DNA from 4 places in the Priestia sp. SIMBA_032 genome. Region 4 is predicted to be linked to each of the others. Evidence: riboswitches for the same ligand, from Rfam matches in the RefSeq annotation. Region 4 holds a riboswitch; each other region holds the start of a gene.

Region 1 (3,152 bases), on a different contig from region 4:
AAATCACTTGGCGCGCCAGTTCTTCAATCGCATTGATTCCTTCTTTGTGATGATTACCCGCATGTGCTGCTCGTCCCCATACTTTTACGGTGAAGATCCCCGCTCCTTTGCGCGACGTTTTTAACGCACCTGAACCCGCCACCGCCGGTTCCGCTACTAGCACCGCTTCGCTTCTTTGTGCTTCTTCTTCTATATATTTTTTAGAAGAAATTGACCCAATCTCTTCATCCGAATTGCAGAAAAACACAATTTTTTTATCGAGCGCTAAGCCAAGCTCTTGAATCGCTTTGATCGCCCATATAGATTGCACAATGCCGCCTTTCATATCTAAAATTCCCGGACCATACAGCTTGTTTCCCTCTGTTCTTAGACTCAGCCTTCCCTTTTCCCATACCGTGTCAAAGTGACCGATGATTAAAAGCTGCTTCTCTCCTTCTCCAATCGTAAATTTTAAGTGGTTTCCGACTTCTTTTTCTTCTATAATTTCATACCCTACCCCTAAACGCTTTTGAAATAGCTCTGTTAAATACATTCCACACTGATCTACTAAATCTTTACTATAGGACGGTGATTCTTTTTTCACAAATCCCACTAGATCTTCGAGCATCTCTTGTTCGTGTTCTTTTAAATAACTAAATACACTTTGTTCTACCATTACCTGACTCAAATCAATTCCTCCTCTAGAAAACCCCTGCTGCTTGCATCAAATGCTTTTATTTATTGTACGTATAACTATGTTCTACGTTTCACATAACGATCTTAAATTATCCTTAATTATAATGGTTTTCAGACAATTTTCCATCCTTTAAATACAGATAATACTTTAACTTATTCATAACCGACCGAAAATAGCCATAAACTTCAACAAATTCATACAAAAAAGCTTCAATCTTCAACAGATTAAAGCTTTCGTTTGACTAATTGACATTTATTTTAATATTCTTCCCTTTCGACTTCACACTCACAAAAACAAACATAGACACTAAAAAAATAAATAGAATAACACCAACCATTTCAAAGTTTACTTCGGCCCATGGGTTAAAGAAAGTGAATGCTAAATAGAATGACACACCATACGCGAGAACAACAATAACCCAGCCCATCAAGCGGGAAGCAGATTGCCCAAACTTACTCGATTCATTCACCATTTTATGTACAATCAGTGAATCGATTGTATCTGTCAGCATCATACCAAACATAAATACTAGTCCTAATAAAAGCGGCGTATACTTGCCTGCGTTTCCTACAGCTAGAGACCACACGGCCGTTTGACTGACTGTTTCGGCTGCTAAAGCGAACAACGCTCCTACAAGAATAATTAAAAAAGGATTCGTTGTTCCTTTTGCTATTTTCGGAATAAACTTCCCTTTTAACCCGCTCAGCTGAAACTCTTCCTCTTTATTTTTAGTTCGAAGCAAATGATATGTGTTTAATGTTCCAATCAGAAAGAGAGAGAGAATAGATACCCAAGATGCAAAATGATCGAAATATGATGGAAACGTAAAATTCTTCATCACCACGCCCAGCACCCCGGCCGTGACGGCCACCATTCCTCCGTGACCTAGTGAAAACAGCGTGCCGACCCACGGGGCAAAACGGCTCCCCATTCGCCAATTATATCGGGTCTGGCCATCAATAAAAGCTAAGTGATCTGCATCCAATCCGTGCCTGATTCCTAATAAAAAGACAAGTAAAAAAACTGATAAACCTTCCATTTCCTACACTCCTTTTTTTAAAATAAAACGTAAAAAAGCCTCAATTCTATAGAAATTGAGGATGTGTCGGCATATGAAAATAAACAGCAATTGCTCACTGCGTACCTTGATACACCGCCTCTTTCCTAGAAGAGTCAAGTGTACAGAATAGGTAGGTCTCCTGGCTTGAGATCATCATTTTCTACCGCCTTCCCCATTTTGAGTGACGATAAGATAGAAAACTCCCTGCTTACAGTGGCTGGACCGCTCGAGATTTGCACTCGATTCCCTGTTACCTCTTACGCTATGTAAGAGCACCTAAACTGTGCGAATGATTCATTTTCTTCCTCATTATACTAGTACCGCTTACAAATGAATAGAGAAAATTCAAATAAAAAAGCCCTGCTAAGCTTTACATGCTTAGCAGGGCTTTTTAAAGCAATTAAACTACTTCTACCGTTACGTCTACGTTGCCGCTGATTGCTTTTGAATACGGGCAGTATGAATGGGCTAGGTCTATATATTTTTTAGCTGTTTCTAAATCTAAGCCTTCGATATGAGCTTCAAGCGCTACTCCAATTTTTACTCCTTGATCAGCTTTATCAGGAAGCAGCTGAACAGTAGCTTTCACTTCACTGCTTTTGATTTCTACGTTATGTTTTTTCAACATAAATTCTAACGCGCTGTTGAAACAAGCACTGTATCCAGCTGCAAATAGCTGCTCTGGGTTTGTTGCTGTTGTTGCTTCTCCACCAAGCGCTGGCGGTGTTGCCACGTCTAAGTTAAAGATGTTATCTAAAGAGTGAACTTCTCCTGTTCTTCCACCTGTGTTAACAACTGTTGTTTCATATAAAGCTTTCATGTATAAATCTCTCCTCTTTTTTAGTAATTGTATTAAAAGTTTTTAATTTATCGTTTCTGTAATTTAATTGTACACAATTTAATTTTAAAAAACAAGTATTAAATACATTAAAAATTTCCCAATAAAAAAAGCCGCATATGTGCGACTTTTTCTTAATAATATTGAGACTGCCTGTCATAAGCTGATTTTCGAAAAATAGACAAATTGGTAATAGCTCTCATGATTTTCGTATTAAAAATAACATAATGAATAAACAGCGCCAGCACGCATCCTAAAATAGCTCCTGTTAACACATCGAATGGATAGTGAACGCCAACCCATACGCGTGAAAATGCAATAAGTGCACCCATGAAAACCCACATGCGTCCTGAACGTTTGAAATGCAGCCAAATGGTAAAAGTGATAACTAATGCAGATGTAGCATGATCGCTTGGAAATGAAGAATTCGCGGCGTGATCAATGAGCTGATTCACGTGGTGAGAGATAAACGGACGATCTCGATAAGCAAATAAACTAATCACTTTATTGATAATGACTCCTGTGGCACAAGCACATAAAGCTTGAAATGCTACAACACGGCTGCCGTTTTTATTAAT
Region 2 (3,152 bases), on a different contig from region 4:
CCATAAACCATGTTTCCATCCTACATAGTATTGGAAACAATCATCTTTTATTTGTTACGAGTGCTAGACTGTTGAACTAGGCAACGTAGAATAGCGTACTAAAGTTCCCGGTGAAAAAACAAGCGAAAACCTCTACAAGCTACACTTTTTGTGCTTGCTCGGGGCTTTTATAGTTGTCAATTAAATGATAAAGCTTTTCCATATCTACAGCTTCTCTCACATATGCTGCTGCTTTTGAAAAAGACTCCTCTTTTTGCAGGCGACTGTTGAATGTGTCCGTAATAGGCGGCAATTTTTTATGTTTACGAATTTGATTAAGCAAAGCCCTGCGCAAAGCATCGTTATGAAACACATCATGAACATACGTGCCAACAACGTTGTCTTTAACCGTTCCTTCTTTTTCATGCTCTACCACTGCAAAAGCTTCCGTGGTACTCTTAGAAACCGTCTTTCCCATATGAATTTCGTAGCCTTCAATCGAAACTCTTTCACTTTCTAGCTGGACATACCCAGCAACTCTTTCTGTTTTTTTGCTGGTTGTCATAACGGTTTCCACTGGAAGCAAGCCCAGCCCTTTAATGGATTCAATCCGAGATTCTACTGCATCAGGGTCTGTAATTGTCTCCCCTAGCATTTGATATCCTCCGCAGATGCCAATGACGTGAACGTTCGTTGTGTTCAAGACTTGATTAATGGCTAGAGCCAGGCCGCTTTCTTGTAAAAACTGCGCATCTTCAATCGTATTTTTGCTTCCTGGTAAAACAATTAAATCAGGCGTACCTAATTGCGACGGCTTGGTTACAAGCCTCACGTGACAGTCTTCTTCTAAGCTTAAAGGATCGATGTCTGTAAAATTTGAGATGCGAGGATACGAGATAACCGCAATATCGATTTCTTTTAACGGGTTCACAAGCGTTGAGTAATTTCTGAGTGATAACGAATCTTCAGCGTCAATTTCCACGTCATGCATATAAGGAATCACTCCTAGTACCGGAACTCCCGTGTATTCTTCAAACCACTTCAACCCCGGTTTTAAAAGCTCTAAGTCTCCTCGGAATTTATTGATTAACACCCCAATTACTCTAGGTTTATGTTCATCTGGGAGCAATTGAAGAGTACCCACTAAACTCGCAAAAACCCCTCCTTTATCAATGTCTCCTACTAACACAACAGGGGCTTGGGCTATCTTTGCTACGCGCATATTTACCAGTTCCCGATCGTTCAAATTCACTTCAGCAGGACTTCCAGCACCTTCAATCACAATTCGATCATAATGATTGGCAAGCTCTTTATAAGACTCCGTGATAACGTTCAAACCTTCATTAAAAAATTCTTGCCGATACTGAAAAGCAAACATATTACGAAGCGGCTTTCCATGAACGACAATTTGAGATTCATGATCACGAGTTGGTTTAATCAAAATAGGATTCATATTGGTTGTTGCTTCGACTCCAGCCGCTTCTGCTTGAATTCCTTGCGCTCTTCCAATTTCTTTTCCATCCATTGTAATGTATGAATTAAGCGCCATATTTTGCGATTTAAACGGTGCAGTTTGATAGCCGTCTTCTTTAAAAATACGGCAAAACGCTGTAGCAATCATGCTTTTTCCAGCGTCTGAGTGCGTTCCTTGAATCATAAGAGGTTTTCCTTTTTTCACTTTTTCCACTCCCTATCACATAAAAAAACCTTAACTGTAAAAGTCAAGGTTTGGTCATGCGCTCATTAACACATTGTCTTGACTTATTTCTCCCACCGAAAAATAAGGGGTTTTTAAAAGCAGGTCTCCTGGCTTATGCTTCATTTTACTTCTGCATCCTTCCTAGTTTGACTAGTGGGTCTTTGCAGGTTCATCCACATTTACAGTAGCGGGGGCTGCACCGGATTTACACCGATTTCCCTATTATCCTCCTTAGAGGCACTTTTAAAATCATTTATTCTTTATTGTAACGAATTTTATAACCATTCACAATAACGATTTTCTTCTATTATTATATATTACTGTGTTTATACTTATTTGGGTCTCTTATGCTATAATAACAATTATTTTCCAAACATCTTATGAAATAGTTAGGAAGGTGCTCGTAGTTGAAGAAAAAAATCATTTATATCTTTATTAGTTTGCTTGTTCTTTATGCTGTAATCATGTCTTTTTGTATGTATCAAACCGCTCATCAGCCTGTTCCGCAAAAAGCAGATTATGTGCTTATTTTAGGTTCGAAAGTAGATGGAGATCAAATGTCTCCTAGTTTAAAAGAACGAGCAAAAACGGCTTTATCTTATTTAAAGACTCATAAACAAACAAAAGTTATCGTAACGGGTGGAAAAGGATCCGATGAAGAAATTTCTGAAGCAGAAGCAGCCTATCGTTTTCTACGAAAAGAAGGAATTAAAAAGAATCGAATTATAAAAGAGGATCAGTCAACTTCTACTTTTGAGAATTTCACTTTCACTAAAAAGAAAGTTGATATTCAACACAAAAAAGTCGTGCTTGTTAGCAGTGATTTTCATTTATTTCGCGCCTCTATTATTGCTAAACGTCAGGGTTATGATGTTTATTCTTTAGGTGCAAAGACACCAAATTCAATTAAACTTCAAGCCTACTTTCGTGAGTATGCTGCTATCTTAAAAACGTGGCTGTTTGATAAATAAATAGAGTACACCCCTGTACAAATAAAAAACACGGCATGAATTCATGCCGTGTTTTTTATTAATCATCTGTATCGATAACTGCTTTTGGTAAACCTGTGTATTTCGCCCAGTAGAAAATACCGATTGAAACAAGAGCAATTAAAATTAAGTCAAGCGGGTTGCTTAGCACACCCTGTCCTCCACCAAATGAGCCTAGGTAAGAGATAACAAGCATAATAATATAATAAGCAACTAGCCACCAAGCAGATTTAAGCTGCTGTGCAAATTTTACAACGTCAGTTGGTACGTATTTCTTAAATGCTACGTAGATAACAACCATTAGAAGCTGTGATCCTAGAAGCCAAGAAATTGTCGTCCATCCTGACCAATATACGATGTATGAACAGAAGATAAATGAAACAGGAGCAATAACGCTCATACCTTTTAATTTAAAAGGCTTTTTAAGGTCTTTTGCATTTACTCTGAATGCAGCAGCTGAAATTGGCGCAATCGCATAAGACAGA
Region 3 (3,152 bases), on a different contig from region 4:
GTTTTATTAAATCTCGTCATCTCGATGATAAAGCAAGCGTAGCTTTATTGCTTCAGCTCATGAAAACAATTCAAGAAGAACAGATCGAACTGCCATACACTACGCATTTTCTCATTTCAAATAATGAAGAAATTGGATACGGAGGAAATTCGAACATTACGCCTCAAACAGTAGAATACTTAGCGGTTGATATGGGTGCTATGGGAGATGGACAATCTACTGATGAATACACCGTGTCTATTTGTGTAAAAGATTCAAGCGGACCATATCATTACGGTTTGAGAAAACATTTGGTGGAGCTAGCTAAGCAGCATGATGTTCAGTACAAATTAGATATTTATCCGTTTTACGGATCAGATGCTTCTGCTGCTATTCGTGCCGGACACGATATCGTACACGGCTTAATTGGTCCAGGAATTGATTCTTCTCATGCGTTTGAGAGAACGCATCGAGATTCATTGAATCATACGTATAAGCTTCTCTATTACTATGTGCAGTCGAACATGGTTCTGCTTTAAGAAAGGAATATTTAATTAGTGTATTTTTATGCAAAGGAAAGAACAGGACGGGATTGCGATGTCTGTACTTTCCTTTCTTAAAAAAGAAGCCGGCTGTCCGGCTTCTTTTTTTTATAAATACTATATATTTTTTACTGGTGAATCAACAGTTGGTTAAAAAAGCACCTTTTTAAAAAAGTACAATACTGCTTAAACCTTTTGTACATTTTGTTCATTTACAGAAGTTAAAATGTTTTTAAATTTTTAAAAGTTTCTTGTGACAAGTTTTGTAGAATGGGTTTTCAAAAGGAAATGGTTTCGTCATAATGTGGATATAGCGATCACTACAATAATCGGAGGCGAATCTTTTCATGTGGGTACTGACGGTATATGCTGGAAAAGAAATGAAAATGTTTGAATTTGATACTGAAAAGCAGGCGAGAGAAGCTTTTGCCAAAACAAATGGCTGTAAAGTTCTTTCAGAAGTCGTGTATTATAACGATCCTCATTTAACATTAGTTGCTATATAATGAAAAAACAAGAGCTGGCTTTATGCTCTTGTTTTTTTATAGATGCTTGTATCCTTCGAAAAGAATAGAGTTGAAATAAAAAAAAATGTACGCTATGATATGGTAGTTACTTCTATTATTCTGATAGTTTAAAAGGTTCATATATATCAAACAGCAACAGTAAAGATGCCAAGAAGGCTTAATAGGGAAACTGGTGAAAGACCAGTACTGCCCCCGCAACTGTAAGTGTGGACGAACGAGTATAACCACTGTGGAAAAATCACGGGAAGGTTCTCAAGTAGAATGATACACAAGTCAGGAGACCTGTCTTTATTGTGAAGTTTCTATTTCTCCGGGGAGCGGGAAGGGAAACGTTGGCTTAAAGTGGCATTCGTGTACACTCTTATTCTGACGTTTCACCCGCTCGCATATTAGCGAAGCGGGTTTTTCTCATGTCGCAAAACTACATATCGTGCAAAAAAGGTGCGCAATGTTTACATTGCGTTAAATGGGAAGTCTGGTGTGAAGCCAGCGCGGTACCCGCCACTGTGAAGATGAGCTGATTGCATATGCCACTGTATTCGGGAAGGCGTAATCAAGTGATGAATCGAAGTCAGGAAACCAGCCTTTTTCTAATGCGAAGCTTACCCTACGGGATATAGGTGGAAGTGCAAAAACTTAGTTTGAATTTTTCTGCGCCTCTATCAATGATAGAGGCGCTTTTTTTTAGTAAAGGAGCGAATGAGTGTGACGACTTGGAACTTAAATGGAACAAAACATCACGTATTGATTTGTAATGGAAGCAGCTGTATGAGAAAAGGTGGAGAAGAAGCCACCCAAGCTATTCGAAATAAAGTGACGGAACTGGATTTGGATGAAACGGTTCATACAACGCGTACACGCTGTAACGGAAGATGTAAAGATGCTCCTGTAGCTATTGTGTATCCTTCAGGAGATTGGTACAAGCAGGTCACTGAAACCGTGGCTCACCGGATTGTCGAAGAACATTTAGCAGGAGGCTGCAGTATAAAGGAATCGCTTATTTATGAATATGATCAAAATGGTTTCGTTTCTCCGGAAAACAGTGACTCCATAGAAGGAATTGACAAAGTAAAAAGTAACGCATAAAGGAGGAGCTAGCATGAAAGGTAAACTATTAGTTATCGGATTTGGGCCGGGAAGCTTTGAACATATTACACAGCGAGCAAGAGAAGCCATTCAAGAAAGTGATATGATTATCGGTTACAAAACCTATGTGGAATTAATTCAAGGACTGTTAACGAATCAGCAAATTATTAGTACGGGAATGACCGAAGAAGTAAGCCGTGCACAAGAAGCTGTAAAGCAAGCTGAAGCAGGAAAAACCGTGGCTGTCATTTCAAGCGGAGATGCAGGAGTATATGGAATGGCAGGCCTTGTGTATGAAGTGTTGATTGAAAAAGGCTGGAAAAAAGAAACGGGCGTAGAGCTGGAAGTAATTCCTGGCATTTCGGCTATTAATTCATGCGCATCCCTCCTTGGAGCGCCCGTGATGCATGATGCTTGTACAATTAGTTTAAGTGACCACCTTACGCCTTGGGAACTAATCGAAAAAAGAATCGAAGCAGCTGCACAAGCAGATTTTGTAGTGGCTTTTTACAACCCAAAAAGCGGAAGACGAACAAGACAAATTGTTGAAGCGCAGAGAATTCTATTAAAGTACCGTTCTCCTGATACGCCTGTTGGTCTTGTGAAAAGTGCTTATCGTGACCGTGAAGAAGTCGTAATGACCAACTTAAAAGACATGTTAAATCATGAAATTGGCATGCTGACTACCGTTATTGTCGGGAATTCATCTACGTTCTTTTACGACGATTTAATGATTACACCGCGCGGATATCAGCGGAAATATACCCTCAACCAAACGGAGCAGCCGCTAAGACCGCATCAGCGACTTCGAAAAGAAGCGGAACCATGGGCTCTCGATCAAGAAGAGACTGTAAAGCAAACAGCTTCAGCTATTGAAGCTGTTCAGACCAAACCAGAAGAAACAGCAACTTCACGAGCCCTTGCAGAAGAAGCGCTTCAAGCAATTTTAGGTGAACCTACTTCTGCGGTCGTACATCAGCCAATACAGTCTATTTTCGAAGTGGCGGTTAGTCCAGGA
Region 4 (3,152 bases):
AGGAAGCTGATTTTTTTCCAGCATAGGAAACAGCTCATTTCGCATATTCATGACAAACTGAATCACTTCAGCATCCTTTTCTGTTACTTCTTTAATTTGATACATTTGTACTTCTTGCACGTTTATTGTCACGTCCTTTTATCTGTCATTTTATACTTTCTCTTTTCCCTCTCTATGTCTCAATATTGACTATGGGGTTACATCTAAATGCTGAGTCAGCATATAATACTCGCTTGGATTTGTTGTCCAGTTTTTCACTTTTTGATTGTAAGCAACAACAATGTTTGGATATACAATCGATGACGTCAGCATTTTTCTATTAATCAAGGCGGTTGCTTGTTTGGCTAATTGATCTCGTTTTGCGTCATCTACTGTTGAATTTAACTGCTGAATCATTTTTGTTAGCTTATCGTCATTAATCCGACTGGCATTTAAACCACCGCCCGGCAAATAGTTCGTACTTAAATAATAGCTGGCATCCCCTCTAGGTGCTGTGATAAGGCTGTACAATGCTAAATCCCAATCATCTTTTGCCATTATATATTCATCGCTATCTTCAACTAGGTGAATCTTAATAGTAATTCCTAACTCTTTCGCATTAGACTGTATAAGCTGAGCAATTAAAGGCAGTTCTGGCAGAGAGCTGTATGTGACAAGAGAGAGCGATAGTGGCTTTCCATTTTTGATTGCTTTGTCATTTTTGATTTGATAGCCTGCTTTCTCTAAATATTTTTTAGCAGATGTCATACCTCTTTGCTCATTAGCAGTACTATCAGCAAAAGGAAATTGGGGTAAAAATGGACCTCGAGCCGCTGTCGCTTGATTGTTCATTATGCTGCTGACAATTTCTTTTCGGTTCAATAAAGCATCGATAGCTTTTCTTACAATTTCGTCTTTTAATGCGTCATTGGTTTGATTATAAAGCAATAAATGGGTACGTACACTAGGTACTCCACTTACCTTAAAAGACGGATCTGTTTGTAAAGTGCTCAAGCTTTCTAAAGGCGGGCGATAAATAATATCGGCTGTCCCGGACTGAAGAGCAGCAACTCGCGCATTAGCATCTTCGTTAAATGCAAAAATCGCGTTTTTTAATTTCACTTTCCCATCCCAATAATGTTCATATCTCCCTAATTTCACTTGATTTCCTTGATCAAAAGACAAGACGCGAAATGGACCCGTACCAATGGGCTTCTTAGTTATATTAGAAGCATCAACGTCTATAATAGCTGTATTTGGATGCATTAATTCAGAAGGGAATTTAGGAATCGGTTCTTTTAACGTAATTGTCAGCATGTGACCGTTCGCTTTCATTTCTTTAATATTTAAAGCGTTTTTCATCGCATAACTTTGATCTATCGTTCTTTGAAGAGAAGACTTAACGGCATTTGCATCCAGCGCTTTTCCATTTTGAAACGTGATGTTCTTTCTTATCATAAATGTCCATGTAAGGCCGTTATCTTTCGTTTCCCACTTTTCAGCAAGCCAAGGCTTTATTTTTAAATCGTCGCTGATTTTAACAAGCGTCTCCCCTACTCCCGCACGAACTGCTGTATAATTATCATCCGTATGAGGATCAAGCGTTGCAGATGTAAAATTAAATAAGAACGTTACACTTTTATCCGTTTTCTTTCTTTCTTTTATACTTACGCTCTCTTCATTAGGAGCGCAAGCAGTGAGGCAAAGTAACACAAGAAATATCATAGACACGAGTTTTTTATTATTTATCATTGATTTTTCCACCTTCTATTTTAATACACAAAAAAGCACTTCTAAAAAGAAGTGCTTGTCTTCACAACAAATTCAGATAAACGTATCCCTTGTTTATCTTATTTTTGATTCTGCCAAAACACCTCCCTATCCTCGTAGGTTATTGTGTGCTGAGATTTATGGCAGGTCTCCTGGCTTCAAGTCATTGCCTTATACCGCCTTCCCGTCTCTAAATAGACAGTGGCTTTTTGACATAAGGCTCCTTGTTACAGTGGCGGGACCGCTCCGGATTTGCACCGGATTCCCTTTTAAGGCAATTGACAAAAAACAATTACCACCATAAAAGCTTGTTATTTAATTTAGTAGCGTGCTCTTGAAACTCTAGAAGTAGAAGCTGATGGTGAAACATCTTCATCATCAAATCCAGTGGCAATAACGGTTACCATCATTTCGTCCTTTAAGTCTTCATTAATCACAGATCCAAAAATCATATTTAAGTCCTGATCAGAAGCAGACGTGACAATATCTGCTGCTTCCTGTACTTCGTAAAGACTCAAGCTACTGCCGCTCGTAATGTTCAACAGCACGCCTCTTGCTCCATCAATCGATGCATCTAGCAGCGGACTAGAAATCGCTTTTTTCGCTGCTTCGATTGCCCGGTCTGATCCGGAAGCTCGTCCGATACCCATAAGCGCAAATCCTTGATTAGACATGATTGTTTTTACATCAGCAAAGTCAAGGTTAATCAGCCCCGGAACAGCGATTAAATCTGAAATACCTTGAATACCTTGGCGAAGAACATTATCTGCTTCACGGAATGCTTCAAGCATAGGCGTCTTTTTATCGACAATTTCAAGCAAGCGGTCATTTGGAATCACAATAAGGGTATCTACCGATTCATTCATCGCAGTAATACCGCCTACTGCTTGCTTCGTACGTTTATTTCCTTCAAACTTGAACGGGCGAGTGACTACTCCAATTGTTAAAGCATTTAGTTCACGGGCAATTTGGGCAATAACCGGAGCTGCTCCAGTACCAGTTCCTCCGCCCATGCCAGCTGTTACGAATACCATATCTGCGCCTTGCAGTACTTCTTGAATTTGTTCTCTGCTTTCTTCGGCTGCTTCTCTTCCTACTTCCGGATTAGCTCCTGCACCTAATCCTCGCGTTAAGGCCGCACCAATCTGCATTTTCACATCTGCTTTAGATAAGTTAAGCGCCTGAGCATCCGTATTAACGGCGATAAATTCTACCCCTTGTACACCATGTTCAATCATACGGTTAACGGTGTTATTTCCTCCACCGCCGACTCCAATTACTTTAATTCGCACTAATGGTGATACATCTGCATCAAATCCAAACATTCTAAGTTCCTCCTCAATGATCAAAATTACTTTCTCTTATTATCCGAAAAAACACGTGAAGAACCTTTTACTACTATA

Evidence for each region. Region 4 has a riboswitch for cobalamin ahead of nikA (nickel ABC transporter substrate-binding protein). Riboswitches for the same ligand answer to the same signal wherever they lie in the genome.
Region 1: it holds a riboswitch for cobalamin, as region 4 does, so the genes downstream of both, SB717_RS21195 (HoxN/HupN/NixA family nickel/cobalt transporter) here and nikA (nickel ABC transporter substrate-binding protein) in region 4, are expected to answer to the same signal.
Region 2: it holds a riboswitch for cobalamin, as region 4 does, so the genes downstream of both, SB717_RS15960 (cobyric acid synthase) here and nikA (nickel ABC transporter substrate-binding protein) in region 4, are expected to answer to the same signal.
Region 3: it holds a riboswitch for cobalamin, as region 4 does, so the genes downstream of both, SB717_RS10165 ((2Fe-2S) ferredoxin domain-containing protein) here and nikA (nickel ABC transporter substrate-binding protein) in region 4, are expected to answer to the same signal.

Annotation. Positions count from the first base shown of each region.
Region 1 covers NZ_JAWRXD010000007.1:56,568-59,719, reverse strand. Annotated here, with positions in the region: gene SB717_RS21200 (M20 family metallopeptidase) at 1-655, opposite strand, end outside; gene SB717_RS21195 (HoxN/HupN/NixA family nickel/cobalt transporter) at 918-1,715, opposite strand; cobalamin riboswitch at 1,849-2,031, opposite strand; gene SB717_RS21190 (organic hydroperoxide resistance protein) at 2,137-2,556, opposite strand; gene SB717_RS21185 (undecaprenyl-diphosphatase) at 2,709-3,152, opposite strand, start outside.
Region 2 covers NZ_JAWRXD010000004.1:335,699-338,850, forward strand. Annotated here, with positions in the region: gene SB717_RS15960 (cobyric acid synthase) at 140-1,666, opposite strand; cobalamin riboswitch at 1,759-1,938, opposite strand; gene SB717_RS15965 (YdcF family protein) at 2,086-2,649, shown strand; gene SB717_RS15970 (APC family permease) at 2,708-3,152, opposite strand, start outside.
Region 3 covers NZ_JAWRXD010000003.1:8,422-11,573, forward strand. Annotated here, with positions in the region: gene SB717_RS10155 (M42 family metallopeptidase) at 1-518, shown strand, start outside; gene SB717_RS10160 (hypothetical protein) at 869-1,027, shown strand; cobalamin riboswitch at 1,174-1,352, shown strand; cobalamin riboswitch at 1,471-1,650, shown strand; gene SB717_RS10165 ((2Fe-2S) ferredoxin domain-containing protein) at 1,754-2,134, shown strand; gene cobJ (precorrin-3B C(17)-methyltransferase) at 2,148-3,152, shown strand, end outside.
Region 4 covers NZ_JAWRXD010000009.1:99,210-102,361, forward strand. Annotated here, with positions in the region: gene SB717_RS22875 (hypothetical protein) at 1-120, opposite strand, end outside; gene nikA (nickel ABC transporter substrate-binding protein) at 190-1,731, opposite strand; cobalamin riboswitch at 1,875-2,067, opposite strand; gene ftsZ (cell division protein FtsZ) at 2,070-3,074, opposite strand.